3 regions of the Virgibacillus sp. L01 genome follow, and region 2 is predicted to be linked to each of the others. Evidence: riboswitches for the same ligand, from Rfam matches in the RefSeq annotation. Region 2 holds a riboswitch; each other region holds the start of a gene.
What was found. Region 2 has a riboswitch for cobalamin ahead of ACTWQM_RS10035 (DUF4430 domain-containing protein). Riboswitches for the same ligand answer to the same signal wherever they lie in the genome.

Region 1 (5,589 bases), on a different contig from region 2:
GTAGGAGGATTTAAAATGCTAAAAAAGATTTTTGGTAAAAAAGAAGAACAACATAGTGTCACCCTGCATGCAACTGTCAGCGGCGGAACGGTTTTATTAGAGGATGTCCCTGATCCGGTCTTTTCCCAAAAAATGATGGGTAATGGTATTGCCATATTTCCTCAAACTAGCACTGTCATATCACCTGTAGACGGAAAAATTATGCAATTATTCCCAACAAATCATGCGGTGGGAATTCAAGCTGTCAATGGAGCAGAAATTTTAATTCACATTGGGTTGGAAACCGTCAGTCTAAATGGAGAAGGATTTACTCCCCATATCCAAGAAGGTGATCACGTTAAACAAGGTGATAAACTGATCAGTTTTGATAAAACAGTTATTGAAGAGAAAGCCAAAAGCACAATCATCCCAGTTGTCATTACCAATACCGATAGTATGCGGGAGATTAACTATACTAAACAAAGTAAAGTAACTGCAGGAGAAGATGAAATATTAACTGTTGTGAAATAGGGTGTTAGTAATCCACTCTAAAAAAATATCAGACCAGCGCACCCCCGCGCTGGCCCTCATATTATGCTAATTCAACTTCCCACACATTGCGTTCCACTGCGCGTGCGCTTTTGATAGTTACCAGACTACCGCCAAATGATGTGAATGCATCTTGTGCGATGATCTCGTCCATTGCAGCTTTAACTGCTACAGGGTCAACTGGCTCGATTGGCTTTTCCAGTGATTATGTTACTGTTTTGCCTTCAGTGGTTATAAATTTAAGTTCAAGTTTCTTCATTGTATTCCCTCCCTTCCTTATTTTTTAGAATGTTAGCGATTGAATATAACTGATCAGCCGTTGCAGCAATCTTTACGTTGTTAAAGCTCTTTATCTTGAAAAGCTGCTTACCTAATATTTCATCAATGCCGTTATCCAAAATCAGGCTCATACGTGAGTTCATCATTTGTGCTACTGCCATGTCGATCACTTCCCTTCATGAACTCACGTGTGAAAAGTGGCATCGAAAATAAAAGATTTTTTTCGACACTATGCCACCTTTCCGGCTTGAGAAACGATAGTACTTAAAAGAAAGGGATTTTCTGCTTTAGCAGAAAATGACCTATTAGATTTAAGTTGAGGATTTTCGGCGGCGGCAGAAATCATCGTCATTGGAAAAGGCTGTCGCGCGAGTTTGATTATTGTCGCGCGAGCTTGCTGCAAATATTTAAAAACAGACTCACCTTAGCGAAGCCTGTCTAAATCAATAAAGAAGAGGATTACCGGCGGTGGCCGAAAATCAACATCATATTTAACTGGAATTTGTGTGCTATACTATTTTTTGGAGATTTATCCGAGAATAAAGGCGAGCTCATCCACAGCTCTCGGCGGGAACGTATCTTTTATGATGCCTGGCTGTTTCGCGCGTCATTTGCCATAGAAGAAGTAACGCTGCAGGAAGATGAAGTCACGGATGCCAGGTGGACGACAAAAAATTGATCAAACGTTTGATCAATGCCGGACAGTTAGTTGGTTCAATCGCTAGCGTACCTTTTAGATGGATTTTGGTTAATTTAAATAGGATTCACTTGTTAGTAATTTTTTCGTACAACGTTGTAACAGATGTGTTAAGATAGCTTTGGAAGAAAATTTAATAGGATGCCTTATGGTGGCCTTGTACAAAGACAAGGCTGAAAAGGGAAGCTGATGAAAGTTCAGCGCGGTCCCGCCACTGTATTGCTGAGACGTCTCTAAATCCGGCTGCATATTTCGACTATTCGCAGCCTGCATGTCCACTGTTCAATTTCGAATGGGAAGGACATAGAGAATTGTCCATGAAGCTAAGCCAGGATACCTGCCATAAGGAAGAACATTTTTTTCCTACGGGAGATAGGAGGGTGTTACGCAACATTGCATTGGACTGCCAGTGGTAGGATTTCCAATGCACGCAGATTGTGATAACAAGCCTTCAATAAATGGAGGGCTTTTTTTATTGTATTGGTTTTTTTACGAGGAGGAAAAATGATGGAAAAAACAGCTATCAGCAGTACCAAAACGGTACAAACAAGACTTGTGCTACCACCGGATACCAATCATATGGATACCATTTTCGGCGGAAAGGTCCTTGCATATATTGATGAAATTGCAGCACTGACGGCAATGAAACATGCCAAGAGTGCGGTTGTAACTGCCTCAATTGATTCAGTTGACTTCCTTTCATCAGCAAAAGTTGGCGATTCCCTGACACTCGAGGCATATGTAACATACACCGGAAGCAGCTCGATGGAGATATTCGTCAAAGTAACGGCAAACGACCTGATAAATAACAGTGAACAACTGACAACAGAATCTTTTCTAACAATGGTCGCCGTTGATAAAGCAGGTAAACCAATTCCGGTTTCCAACGTATATCCAGTTTCGAAAGAGGAAAAAGCGTGGTATGAATCGGCCCCTATCCGAAAAGAAAACCGAAAGCGCCGTGTACTCGCGCGATAATATTACGTTTAAGATGTGCGCGACTTGCTTAAATACATGACAACTATCTCCCAATCTACTTCACTTAAAGCAGAGAAAACGATTGGGGGATTTTTTTATGTGAAAGGTAACGGATCATTTGGAACGAGAGGTAAACTACACAGTTCTGCCAAAGCGAATCGTCTCGTTTGCACCAGCAATTACTGAAACGATGTACCGGTTGGACTTGGATGGAGATTGTTGGAAGAATGGGTCCTCTGTATCCATTCAAAAGACAGATTCGACGGAACCAAGCAGGTAAAAATCGACCACGCATATGAGTTCAGCCCGAATAGGTTACTGTTTTTCCTTCAGTGTTTAAAAATTTAAGTTCAAGTTTCTTCATCGTATTCCCTCCTTCCCTTCCTTATTTTTTAGAATGTGATCGATTATGCCCCTCTAAGTTCGGAACTGTCTTTTCGATCGATGCTTAAAAGTGGGCGCTGCTGTAAAACGACGACTGCGTTAGCGATTGAATATAACTGATCAGCCGTTGCAGCAATCTTTACGTTGTTGAAGCTCTTTGTCTTGAAGAGCTGCTTACCTGATATTTCGTCAATGCCGTTATCCAAAACCAGGCTCATACGTGAGTTCATCATTTGTGCTACTGCCATGTCGGTCACCTCCTTTCACACATACTATCGAACCTCACGACTGAAAAGTGGCATCGGAAATAATAAAAATATTTTTGGATGTTAATGCCTCTTTTTTGTTTGGAGAAACGATAGTACTTAAAAGAAAGGGATTTTGTGCTTTAGCAGAAAATGACCTATTGAGTTGTTTTCTTACACAGCAGAAGATTTTCGGCGCAGCATTATTGGAATAGGGCTGTCGCTCGAGTTTCAGCCCTCCTCGCTCGACTTTCAGCTCCACTCGTACGATACCACGCCCTACCCGCTCGATCCCATAAAAAAGAGTAAGCAACATAAAATTGCTTACTCTTCGATAAAACCTTATTCTTTTAAGAACGATTCTTTTATCGATGCTATATTACTCTCAAGTAAACTCTTCAGTTCTTTCGTGACACTACTGTTCTCTAAGTGCTTAAGGAAGTCATCCAGATGCTTAATCGCTTGGTCTAGATGTTCTTTTTCATAGTGATGGCTGGCTTGTGCCAGGCGATTTATAAGTTGTTGAGCTACTGAATGTTCAACATCTCCTGCTTTCTTAAGAGATTGTACCTGATCTGTCAGAGATGCAGTTGTGGCTTGAACGGTAATCTCAATTTTATTGGAAGCGATAGTTTCACCGTTATAGGAAATGTTCGCTTGTATCTCAGTACTTCCTGCATTTTTAGCTGTTATTTTTCCATTTTCTATTGTTGCAACTTGTGGAGCGCTGTTCGTCCATTCAACATCTGCTCCGGCTAGTTCAGCGGTATTGCCATTAGCCAGTGTGACAGTAAGATCTGCGCTTGTTTCTTCGCCTTGAACGATTGACTTCTCCTCAGCAGTGACGGTGGCATCTTCTAATGGAACAGGCAGTTTTAATAGATTTTCTCCGTTGGCATAATAAATGTTGCCTTCACTATCCAAGTCCATTAAGTGTACAGTGTCTCCGATAAGTTGTTTGCTCATCATTGTTTCCGGATCAATCACTGTAAGCTTTCGGCCTGCTGTGGTATAAAGCATCCCCTGATCATCCCAACGCATGAAGAATGGGCGCCATGAGCTTCCTCTATAGACTCCGGAGTAGAGCTCTGTACTTTTGATGACCTCTTTTGTTTCAGGGTGCATCGCGAAGACTACACTATTGGCAGTTCCCTCGCTATCGTAGCCCCATGCAGTTCCCCAAAGGTTTTTATCAGGGCCGATGGATAGTTCTCCGATCATTTCAGGCGTTGCTATTCCCTCTACTTTTAAGTCAAATACTTCATGTTCTTTTGTATCAGTATTATAAGCAAACATTTTAGCTTCTTTAGCGGTCGGTTCAATTCCAAGTCCACCGGTAATGGTGGAACCTCCATAAACCACGCCGTTTTGATAGGATAATCCGATAATACTTTGGTCCTGTACAATATTACGGATACTGTCCCACTCATCGGTATTTTCATCATAAATCGTGAGCGAGCCACCTAACTTTCCGTAGCCTGGAATCGTACCAATAAATAGTTTGTCATCGCCTGATGTGAAGGTGAATGGCCTGCTTTGGTCGTCACCGATGTCCTGAACCATTTCAGGGTTGTCGCCCTCTCCACCATCGGAATATTGATATGGCTGTTCAGGATCGAGCTCATAAATGCGGGCACCTCCATAAGTCCCCATATACACATTTCCATTAAGGAAACCTATCCCTTCTATTTGGTGAGGGTTTCGTTCGCGTAACGTATATTCCTCGGTTGAAGTATCGAATACTCCCATTGAACCTTGGTATCCGCCCATATAGACATTTTCATCTTGTCCTATTTCTAAACTCTGTATATTAAGTCCCTGCATTTCAACTTCAGGATAGCTTATTTCCACTGAATTTGTCTGTGGGTTATATACCGAATATTCGATTTGCTGATGCAAAATTGAAAGTACCTTTGTTCCGTCTTCTGTTGTCGTCCATTCCATAGCTTTCGCTGATGAGGCGGGGAGCTTGATACCCGGTTCAACAGCCTTCGTTTTATGTGTATCTAAATTATATGTCCACAATTCACTCGTTCGTTTATCTCTGAAATAGATTAAACTTTCATCGTATGGTGATGGAGATGATATCAATCCATCAAACGTATGTTCATCTTCCCAGTTCATCTCGTTTAACACTTCGCCCGTTGCAGCATCTATCGTTAGTAGTGATGTTCCATATGCTACAAATAGCTTTCCATCATACTCCCATATGTTTGAAACCGACGATTGAGCACCAGTAATAGGTAGTTCTATTTCCTGCTTTTCACCAGTTTCACGATTCATTTGATATAAATACGCTGTTGTGCCAATTCCTACATAAAGGTTATCCCCTGTCACACCAAGTCCTCTTGCATATTTCTGCTCATCATGGAAGGAGCCTAAGTCTGTAAATTCATCATTATTAATATCATATTCAAAAACTTTTGCATTTGGATATGTTGCACCATATATTTTCCCATCTTCAGTAGATTCCAATTC
Region 2 (5,589 bases):
CAAAAGTACCAATTTTAACACACGATGAAATTGGTGAACTTGCAATGGCATTTAATCGAATGGGCAGACAATTGAAGTTTCACATTAATGCGTTAAGACAGGAGAAAGAACAGCTTTCAAGTATCGTAAGTTCCATGGCGGACGGTGTTATTACATTTAACCGAAATAGTGATATGCTGATCACAAATCCTCCTGCAGAGCGATTTATTGAAAATTTATATTACGAAAACGATATGAAAGATTCTAAAAGCAATCATAAAGCACCGAAGCCTTTAGATGAAATTTTAACGAATGTTATTCATGATGAAAAAGAAGCTATACATGAAATTAATATACAAGGACGTACATGGGTAATGATTATGACGCCTTTATATGATCAGACATATGTACGTGGAGCAGTGGCTGTTATTCGTGATATGACAGAGGAACGTCGATTAGATAAGCTAAGGAAAGACTTTATCGCAAATGTATCCCATGAACTGAGAACACCTATTTCCATGTTACAAGGATATAGTGAAGCAATTGTTGATGATGTGGCAGAAAGCACAGAAGATAAAAATGAGCTTGCACAAATTATCCATGATGAATCATTAAGAATGGGTCGTTTGGTGAACGAACTGCTGGATTTAGCACGGATGGAGGCAGGTCATATACAGTTAAATAAAGAAAGTGTAGAAGTAGAATCATTTGTTGAGCGTATTTTGAAAAAGTTTAAAGGGTTAGCAGATGAAAATAATGTTAAATTAGATTTAACGAAAGACATTACCAATCATCAAATAAACATTGACCAAGATCGTGTGGAGCAGGTTTTAACAAATCTAATCGATAATGCAATTAGACATTCTAATGAAAATGGAAAAGTTAATGTGATTATTGAGAGCAATACTGCTGATTTTAATGTATCCGTAAATGATAATGGGGGCGGGATTCCAGAAGATGATTTACCATTTGTCTTTGAACGTTTTTATAAAGCAGATAAATCACGCATGAAGAATAGTAAGAAAAAAGGTACAGGACTTGGACTTTCAATTGCCAAAAATATTGTTGAAGCCCATAATGGCTCGATCACGGTTAACAGTAAAGTTAATGAGGGTACAACATTTACGTTTAAACTACCTTTACAAGAGCAGTAAATATGATATGATAATATGGAATTGAATAAAGTTATAGAGCTTGGTGTAATTACTTAATAGGGAATCCTGTGAAAAGCAGGAACTGTCCTCGCAACTGTATGTGAGATACGAAATAAGTGCAAGCCACTGTGTGATTCGTCACATGGGAAGGACTTATAGTAGGCGTGAATCACAAGTCAGTAGACCTGCCAATTCTCTAACGTTTCAGTGCTTCGAGGATGTGAGTGATTGGGAGAACCGAGCACATTGTAAATGATTAATTTTATGTATCGGTTGTCTGCTTAGCTAACTCTGTAGAAGGGGTTAGTTTTTTTATGCAGTAAGGAAGTAATTCTGCCTGCACTCTAAAGATTTAGGGATTCTAGAAAGAAAAATAAACTTGTATAGAATTCTTATAGAGAATGCCGGGTTTTCTATAAATGAAGATATTCGATTGATACTTAGTACTAATTTTTTCAATGTATAGGTTTCCGACGTCCAATTCTCCTCAATATAAAATAGAAATGGAGGAATGGGAAAATGAATAAATGGTTTTTACGTATTGCATCATTACTGGTCGTAATTGGTTTATTGGTCGGGTGTGGTGCTGACGAACAAGGGCAGACAAATAGCCAGGAAAAGGAAAATACAGAAGCTGAGAGCTCAGAGGAACAGAGTGAAGAAACGGTTCGGATTACAATTTCAAAAGGTAAAGGTTCCGAATATATTAATGAAGAAGAGGTTGAAGTTGAAGAAGGGGCAACCCTTATGGAAGTAATGGAAAAGAACTTTGAAGTAAAAACTGATTTTGATGGTGGATTTATAACCTCAATTGATGGTGTTGCACCTAAGGATGGCGAGCAAAAATCATGGATGTTTACTGTGAATGGTGAAATGCCTACAGTTGGCGCAAAAGAATATAAGTTATCACCAGGTGACAAAGTGACATTTGATCTGCAAGCCTGGGAATGATTTAATTGAATACTTATAAACTCACGTTACTAGCACTGCTTGCTGCATTGGCGGTCGTTGGGAGATTCGCTTTTGCATTTCTTCCAAATGTCCAGCCTGTCACATCGTTAATTATTGTTTGTGGCTTATTATTAGGTCCAGTAGCAGCTATATTGCTAGCTATTTTAACTACATTCTTGTCTAATATGATATTAGGAATGGGAATATGGACAATTTGGCAAGTAGTTGCCTGGGCGCTAATCGGAATATTAAGTGGATTCTTAGGAAAATATCCTGCTAAAATTCCAGGATTTATACTAGTGTTTTTTGCGATAATTAGTGGCTATTTATACGGATTTATTATTTCACTGACAACATATTCAGTTACCGGAAAATTTCTTCCGTACTACCTGGCGGGATTACCATTTGACACTTATCACGCAATCGGCAATGGAGTATTTATGATTTTGTTATATCCAGTAATCGCTCATTTTTTTAGAAATTATGCTGAAAAACATTTCTATTTGCAAAATACCAACTAAATTAGGTTGGTATTTTTACGCTTTTCTAATATAGTATTAATAAGCTGTAACTTTATTATGCCATTAATCGACTATATAATTGAACGGGGGATCTTTATGAAGGCCGTTTTTGAGAAATTTTATAATAATTACCATCATGATTTATGCCAATTTATATTTTACATGGTGAAGGATAAAGAAACTTGTGAAGACCTCGTTCAGGAAGTATATATAAAAGTTTTAAAATCCTACGATTCATTTAAAGGTGACAGCTCAGAGAAAACGTGGCTGTTTTCGATAGCACGGCACATAACAATCGATTATTTTCGCTCTCAAAAAAGAAAACGAAATCGCATTCTGGAATTCTTTGACTGGAATGAAAAAGGGGAATTAATTCAAGATCAAAATCCACTCCCAGATGAAATTGCTGTGCAAAATGAACAAATGAAAAATGTTTATCGTTATATGGACAAATGCACATCAGATCAAAAAAGTGTTTTAATATTACGGTACATACAATCATTTTCTATTCAAGAGACAGCAGATATTTTAAATTTCAGTGTCAGCAAAGTGAAGACAACACAGCATCGTGGGCTGAGGACATTGAGCAAATACATAAGTGAAGGAGGAGATGTACTGTGAAAACATTCGACAACAATGAAGAGCAGATTAAGGAATCGTTAGAACAAATGCCAGAAGTAAAAGACAACATGAATAAAGATGTACTTTATCAGCGTATCTCCTCCGAATTAAATTCAGAAAGACAACCTAAAAAGAATAAAAAGCTAGTACTTATTCCTATTTTCAGTACAGTCATGGTGCTATTACTATTAGTCCTTATAATACCTTCAATGATGAATAATGCGATGTTTCAAAACAGCAGCCAAAATAGTAACGCTGATAAAGCGATGGATAGTGCTGGTTCCAATGAAAGTATGGAAGCAAGGGAGGAATCAAGTGAGCTTAAACAGGAAGATAGTGCATCATCATCTGCGAATAGTGACTCAGGAGTATTGATGATGGACACTAATATTCAGTCTTACGTTATACACTCAACAGGCAACAAAATGATAATATATAGTGCTCTTGCTGATCGTCAGGCACAATATGTTGTCCCATTATCACTTGTTGTTCCTAAAACTGATAATGCCGGGAAGTATTATAAAAAGTTAAGTACCTATCTGAATGAGAAGAAATGGGGGCTCAGCGACTATATGTTTCCGGGTGCAGAATTTCAATTAGATAAGCAAAGTAGCCAAGTAAATGTCAACTTGCCAGAAGATTTCTCTGTAACCTCAGGTGCTCAGGCGAATATGTTTCAACGGTTACTGACAACAATGTTTACCCCTTATCAGATTAATAAGGCTGTCTTTAGCCATCAAACTAATCTTGGTCCAATTGGAAAAGTAAAGGAATTATCATTAATACCTTCAAGGGTCTTATATAAACGCTACCAACTATCTGAAGATAAACGTAACTTCCTTGTACAAATACCAGTCGATGATAAAGGGGATATTAAAGCAGCATTTACTGAAATGAGAAATACAGAAGAATCATATAATATTTATCAATCAATACCAGATTATATTGATTTCTCTGTAGAGATGGATAATGACCGGCTTAGACTAAATTTTGATGATAAAAAAATGGTTCTCAATAACCAGGAAACGATTACGATGATAGAAGCAATTCTAATGACTGCAAAGAGTTATGGCTACCAGGAAGTTTTGTTTACAAATTATGCTAATAAAAATATTGGCCCATATAATTTATCTGAGCCAATAAAAGTTCCAGATGGAGTTAATCCGGTAAGAGTTGATAGTTGATTGAGTCAAAGCGTTCCGACAGAAAATCTCTGATAGGAACGCTTTGACTTTTTTAACAATGAGAATTATCATAAAATTATAAGGAATTCTTAACTGCGAAAAATGATTCTATTTCCAACGAGTCTACAGAAAATGTTACTAAGAACTTTTATAAAGCTTATTTTAGGGATGATTTCAATGGAACAAGAAAAGATTATCGATATGATATCATCAAAAGTAAAACTGATACGGGTGGAGTATAATTTTACGCAGGATCAAATGGCAACTGTATTGGGAATATCGAAGAAGTCGCTAGTTCAAATCGAGAAACGGCGAAACAATGCCAATTGGACTATGACAGTAGCGTTATGTGCGCTTTTTCGTAATAGTGAAGTAATTCAGTATGTCATAGGATATGATGTACTGACAATCCTCGAAACAGCAGCGCATAACAAAAGCTGATTCCAAAGATCACGAAACCAGCTTTTAATCCTATTCCTCTTCAAATTTTAGCGGATCACCATTGAACGGTTTATCAGCTATCTTAATAGAATCAGTTGGACAGCCTTCATATGCATCAATCATGTCCTCCTCCAATACTTCCGGTACTTCAGCAGTTCCTTCATTCTTATCCAAAACTACATATGCAATCCCTTCATCATCATAATCATATATATCAGGTGCAGCAGCACCACATGCTCCGCAAGCAATACACGTCTCTTTATCAACAATTGTATATTTAGGCATGAATTAACCTCCAGTATGTTTACAGAAAAAGTCTTGTATAAACCATTGTAAGACTGATTTTTATACATTTCAACTGCTATAATAAATGTTATCATTAAGGAGGAAGGAAACTCTGATAACCGTCACAATTTATTCATAAAGGAGTTTAGAGCATTGTCATTTGATCGTATTGTCATTTCATGTTGCTCCCAATTTAAATCTGGACGTAGTGTTCCAGCAATATATCATCTGCTAAAAGGGAAAAAGTCAATCCAGACCGTTCAGGATGCTCACATATATAAGTTGGATAATTTTTATGGGGTCTATAGGTCGCTAAGGAAGTATAACTTTGATGAAAGAATAGATAAGCTTCTTGCTGAAGGATTAATTTATCTTGATGATGATTCTTCAGCAATCCCAACTCCATTAGGTAATGATTGGTTACAGAAAAATTCGAGTAATATTCCCTTACAT
Region 3 (5,589 bases), on a different contig from region 2:
GTCAGTGTGAGGTCTATTCCTTACTAGCGCTGCCCCCTCTTGAAGGGGAAGCAATTTATTGCTGACCGAAGATATGTCTGTATCTTCGGTCTTTACTATTGTATGTCTTTCTATGTATATTATAACACTAAAAGCTGATATGCAAACAAAAACAGGGACATTCCCCTTTTTTCGCCTGGCTGTTACCATTTAATAACACCAATATTACAGTTTGATGAAAAGAGTATTTGCGGGAATTATGGACAGGAAGAATCCATACATTGTAGGGATGTATTTGAAAATAACAGGAGTATGTGAAAATACAGAACAGAGCCTTGGAATGTACCATAGTGTAAATGTGAACGTTCGGCTAGCAGCTATGGAGGTGTTTTTAATGGCTTATTTTATAGGAATATTAATTGCATCGTTGTTCTATTTTAATTATTTAAGAAAACCACCGAAAAACAGCTACATCCCCCCATTCAAGGTAAGGTATGAAAATATTGGTGTGGACCCAAACGAAAACCGGGAACCGACTGAGCCAAACTTCACTACTCGATATATCAATGTACTCGAGGCTGATGGAGGGCGGATTATTAACCTTAGCAGACAGGTGAAGGAGAATGCTGTGGAAGTGTTCGAATGTGAAGATCAAGATAGTGCGGATGTCACAATTGACTTGTTATTAACAACATTCTCAGGATCAGTAGCAGACCACGATGCACGCCCTTTATACATTAACATTACGAATGAAGATGAATTAATAAATATAACAATTAGCAACGAGAGGGACGACAATGCAATAGAAGTTGTTAAATGTATGGATGAAAGGGAGTGCAAGGGTCTTATCCGAAAAGTGAAATCACATTATGAAAAATATAGACCGGTGCTTGTGTTTATGCGAGGGATGGTATAATTTTTGGAGCTAAATGGATGTGGCGAAATTGTAAGTGTAATGAGGGGGGCCCCCTCATATTAAGTTTCCCTGTCGCCGGTGAAGGAATCAATGTTTCAAAAGGAACCTAAAAGCCAGATTATTTGTTGGCAGATAAGAAAGCATAAATCCTTTCTTACTGCATTAGTGCAACTAAGGCTTTCGCCATTAAGGGCGATAAGACAAGTTTTCTAAGCGGACACAGGAGCCACTATTTTGCTAAAAATAACACTTTTTGTATTAAAGCGGCCACAGTGGACCTTATTTTACATATATCAGGATAAGACAAGGGTGTTTCTGGCAAATAAGGGCTTTGGTGTCCGCTAAAGTATTTTTGTGGATTCTTTTGTTTAAGTACTACTTGTCCCTAACTATCGTCTTTTCTTAAAAACAGTGACAAGAATTGTAGAAATATGTATACTATGAAATGTAGCGAATAATTTAATAGATTTAGAGGTACAGGTGATTTCAATTAGAAATCTTAATAGGGAAGCTGGTGAGAGTCCAGCGCGATCCCGTCACTGTATTTGCGAGCTAGCTGTTAATGTCCACTGTGCATTTATATGTATGGGAAGGTACAGTAAGTGATGACCATAAGCCAGGAGACCTGCCTGTTACCATCTGTGCACCAAACCTACGGGGAATAGGAAGGTGTAAATGGGACAAGTTTGCTTTTGGCTGCCCTTTTACATATCCATCTTCATTTCTCGTGAAGATGTTTTTTTTATGTTCGCAGTTAAGAAAGTATAAATCCTTTCTTACTGCATAAGTGCAACTAAGGCTTTCGCCATTAATGCTTGGCGATAAGCCGAGTTTTCTAAAAAATACTAAATAAGAGGAGTGGGACAGGGGGGACAGGATTATCGTCCCGCGTATCAAACTGGGACAAGGTACCTGTCCCCCTGTCCCGCCGAGGAGGAAATAACGTGAAAAAGATTCTTTCATTTTTACTTTTGATAGTGCTTACAGCGGGGCTTTTAATTGGTTGTGCTTCTGGAGGGACAGATACTGAGAGTCAAGATCAAAGCACAAATGAAAATACGGACCAAACAGAAGAGTCAGGGGAAACAGCGGATTCCACATTTCCATTAACTGTTACGGATGCACTTGATAATGAGTTGACGATCGATGAAAAACCGGAGCGAATTGTTTCTGTTATTCCAAGTAATACAGAAATTGCCTTTGCACTTGGATTAGGGGATAAAATAGTAGGTGTTTCAGACCATGATAATTATCCCGAAGAGGTAAAGGAAATAGAAAAAATTGGTGGTATGGAATTGAACATAGAGGTCATTATTAGTCTTAAACCTGACCTCGTCCTTGCGCATGCGTCCAGTGCACAAAGTTCTCAGGAAGGACTGCAGCAGCTTCGTGATTCTGGTATTAATGTGTTTGTCGTTAATAATGCACAGGATATTGAAGGCACTTATACATCTATTAAGCAGATTGGTAAGGTCACGGGTACAGAGGAAAAAGCATCGGAAGTTGTCGGTGGTATGGAAGAGGACTTCGCTTTACTTAGAGAAAAGACCGCAGCAATCAGTGAGGATGAACGAAAGTCCGTCTTTTTTGAAGTTGCACCGGCTCCAGATCTTTACACGGCAGGAAAAAACACATTTTTTGATGCACTTTTAGAAATTGTTAATGCAGATAATGCCGCTGGAAAACTGGATGGCTGGGTTCCAATTGATCCAGAGGCTATTTTGGAAATGAATCCTGATGTTATTATAACGACTTATGGAGGTTATGTTGAGAATCCAGTAAAGCAGGTAACTAGTCGTGATGGCTGGGGGGATATGAATGCTGTTGCAAACGAACAAGTATATGATGTTAATTCCGATATTGTAAGTCGTCCAGGGCCTCGGTTAGCTGAGGGTGCAAAGGAGATTGCTAAGGTTGTCTACCCGGAATTATTTGAAGAGTAAGTATTTATTCGCCTATGTACTAGCATTGGCATTCTTAATTATATCCATGCTGACTGCTGTATCGGTTGGCAGTGTTTCTATTCCTATTTCAGATACAGTGAGGATTATTGGTGCTCAAATTTTTCGCCTACCTATTGCTGATCAAGTTGATCAGATGTATAAAAATATTGTTTTCGAAATTCGTTTACCCAGAGTGTTTCTAGCTGGTCTAGTTGGGGCGTCTCTTGCAATTGCAGGGGCGGCCTTTCAAGGCTTGCTGCGAAATCCACTGGCTGATCCGTATATATTAGGTGTCTCCTCTGGTGCTTCAGTTGGGGCAGTTGCAACACTGTTTTTTAAAATTTCCATTCCTTTTCTTGGACTTTATACATTACCGGTTATGAGTATTACGACAGCCTTAATGACCATTTTTCTTGTATTGTTTTTTGCACGACGCGTTGACCGGACGATGCGGGTTGAGACGATTATTTTAACAGGAATTATTTTCAGTTCCTTTTTGGGCTCATTAATCTCCTTAATCATTGCGTTTACGGGTGAACAGTTACAACAAATTATGGGCTGGCTGCTTGGAAGTGTATCCATGAGAGGCTGGAGCTATATAGGTATTATTATCCCGTTTTTCATTCTCGGTGCCCTATTACTTCTTATTAATAGTAAGGAATTAAATGCCATGTCATTTGGGGAAGAACGAGCACAGCATTTAGGTGTCGACGTGCAGAAACGGAAAATGGTGGTCCTTATTGCCGGATCAATATTAACAGGCGCAGCCGTGGCGGTTTCTGGTGCGATTGGTTTTGTTGGCTTAGTGATTCCCCATTTAACAAGGCGGCTATGGGGACCTGATCATATTCATCTTTTACCACTTTCAATTTTAACAGGCGCTGGCTTTTTAATGCTGACAGACCTTGTATCACGGACAATCATATCTCCGACAATCCTGCCAATAGGAGTGATTACAGCTTTGATAGGCGCACCAGTGTTTGCATTTATTCTAATGGGACAACGCAAAGGAACGAGAGGCGGTATGTAATGTTAGACTTGGAAAATGTCTCAGGAGGCTACGACGGAAAGCCTGTTATTAAAAATATTGGTTTCTCCGTTTCCAAAGGTGAATTTTTTGGGATATTAGGACCAAATGGAAGCGGGAAAACAACCCTCTTGAAACTAATCAGTGGATTAATTCCATGTACTTCTGGATCGATTCAGGTGGATAACCAGAATCTGGTTAATTTTTCACAGAAAGAACTTGCTCGGAAAATGGCGGTTTTATCCCAGCTGACTACACACGCTTTTCCATACACTGTGAAGGAAACGGTAGCACTTGGAAGGTATGCACATCATCAGGGATTATTTCAGACTTGGTCACCTGAGGATGAAAAAGTGCTTCAAATGGTAATGGAACAGACAAATATAGTTGGCTTCCAGCATAAATCTTTACAGGAGCTGTCAGGTGGTGAGCAGCAGCGTGTATTTCTTGCCCAAGCTTTAGCCCAGCAACCGGACATATTGCTGTTGGATGAACCAACGAATCATCTTGATTTAGCCTATCAAAAGGATTTGCTTGATTTGTTGAAAAAAGGTGCGAAACAGCAAGGACTGACTGTCGTTTCAATTTTTCATGACTTGAACCTTGCAAGCCTATATTGTGATCGCCTGTTATTAATGCATGACGGACAAACGAAGGCATTACATATGCCGGATGGTGTGTTAACAGAGTCCATGGTTAACGAGGTATATCAAACCGAGGTGAAAAAACATCCGCATCCAGCAATCGCTAAACCGCAAATGCACTTAATTCCAGCTGAAGATGAAGTATTACCGGATAAAACAATAATTGATTCATCTTTGTTGAGCGTGAAACAGGAACACATTACTATCCGTGCACCACTACCATTAAGAACCCTATCATCAGGCGTGTGTGGAGCTGGCATTGGCTGGAACAGTTACTTTATTAATCGTCATGTCCCAAGTGATTATGATTGTTCCGATCATAAAGCGGAAATGAACGAATATCTTACACATTATGGGTTTGACCTCTCACAAACTGTTGGCATGATGACGGCGGTTCAGTTGAAGGATGTTGCATATGGTTTTTGGGAAAAAGAAACATTTTCGCTCTTGACCGTCGTAACAGCGGGGGTTGGCAATGCAACAGATAGTACAAGAGCCTCTGAACGGAGTCACCCGATAAAACAGGGAACAATTAACATTTGGTTATTTGTGAACGGTAGACTAACAGAAGAAGCTTTTATTCAGGCGACGATGACTGCAACAGAAGCAAAATCCCAAGTTTTACGTGAGCTGGAAATAAAAGATAGCAGGACAAATACGATTGCAACAGGAACCTCGACAGACAGCATGCTGATTGCAGCTACCCAACAAGGGGAAGATTTGCCATATGCAGGAACAGCAACGGAGCTTGGTCAGCTCATCGGAAAAAGTGTTTATACAGAAACAAGGAAGGCAATCCAGTATTATCAAGCGAGGTAGAGTATGATCATTCATCATTTACTCAGTATTTCACTAGCCTTAATGATCGACCGAATCATTGGTGATCCGCCCTCTTTACCACATCCAGTACGATGGGTAGGATCCCTCATTTCCCGGCTGGAGCGTTATTTGAATAATGGGAACACCCGTAAGGCTACAGGGGCTTTTTTGTTAATTGTAATTGGAGTGACTGTATTTTCAATGACATTCCTCATTATATCGGGAGCGTACCATCTTCATTTCTTGGCCGGCATCACAGCC

Region 1: linked by a shared signal. The riboswitch ahead of ACTWQM_RS03055 (acyl-CoA thioesterase) and the one ahead of ACTWQM_RS10035 (DUF4430 domain-containing protein) in region 2 are both predicted to bind cobalamin.
Region 3: linked by a shared signal. The riboswitch ahead of ACTWQM_RS06705 (ABC transporter substrate-binding protein) and the one ahead of ACTWQM_RS10035 (DUF4430 domain-containing protein) in region 2 are both predicted to bind cobalamin.

The regions. Positions count from the first base shown of each region.
Region 1 covers NZ_JBQQCP010000001.1:663,989-669,577, forward strand. The annotation lists gene ACTWQM_RS03040 (PTS sugar transporter subunit IIA) at 16-510, shown strand; gene ACTWQM_RS03045 (DUF2922 domain-containing protein) at 572-730, opposite strand; gene ACTWQM_RS03050 (DUF1659 domain-containing protein) at 774-968, opposite strand; cobalamin riboswitch at 1,637-1,863, shown strand; gene ACTWQM_RS03055 (acyl-CoA thioesterase) at 2,012-2,482, shown strand; gene ACTWQM_RS03060 (hypothetical protein) at 2,601-2,762, shown strand; gene ACTWQM_RS03065 (DUF1659 domain-containing protein) at 2,890-3,114, opposite strand; gene ACTWQM_RS03070 (FIMAH domain-containing protein) at 3,454-5,589, opposite strand, start outside.
Region 2 covers NZ_JBQQCP010000004.1:241,413-247,001, forward strand. The annotation lists gene ACTWQM_RS10030 (ATP-binding protein) at 1-1,133, shown strand, start outside; cobalamin riboswitch at 1,157-1,340, shown strand; gene ACTWQM_RS10035 (DUF4430 domain-containing protein) at 1,653-2,084, shown strand; gene ACTWQM_RS10040 (ECF transporter S component) at 2,090-2,605, shown strand; gene sigX (RNA polymerase sigma factor SigX) at 2,702-3,226, shown strand; gene ACTWQM_RS10050 (hypothetical protein) at 3,223-4,410, shown strand; partial or broken gene ACTWQM_RS10055 (helix-turn-helix transcriptional regulator) at 4,588-4,848, shown strand; gene ACTWQM_RS10060 (ferredoxin) at 4,882-5,136, opposite strand; gene ACTWQM_RS10065 (helix-turn-helix domain-containing protein) at 5,290-5,589, shown strand, end outside.
Region 3 covers NZ_JBQQCP010000002.1:318,216-323,804, forward strand. The annotation lists gene ACTWQM_RS06700 (hypothetical protein) at 215-895, shown strand; cobalamin riboswitch at 1,357-1,542, shown strand; gene ACTWQM_RS06705 (ABC transporter substrate-binding protein) at 1,840-2,838, shown strand; gene ACTWQM_RS06710 (FecCD family ABC transporter permease) at 2,801-3,868, shown strand; gene ACTWQM_RS06715 (adenosylcobinamide amidohydrolase) at 3,868-5,328, shown strand; gene cbiB (adenosylcobinamide-phosphate synthase CbiB) at 5,332-5,589, shown strand, end outside.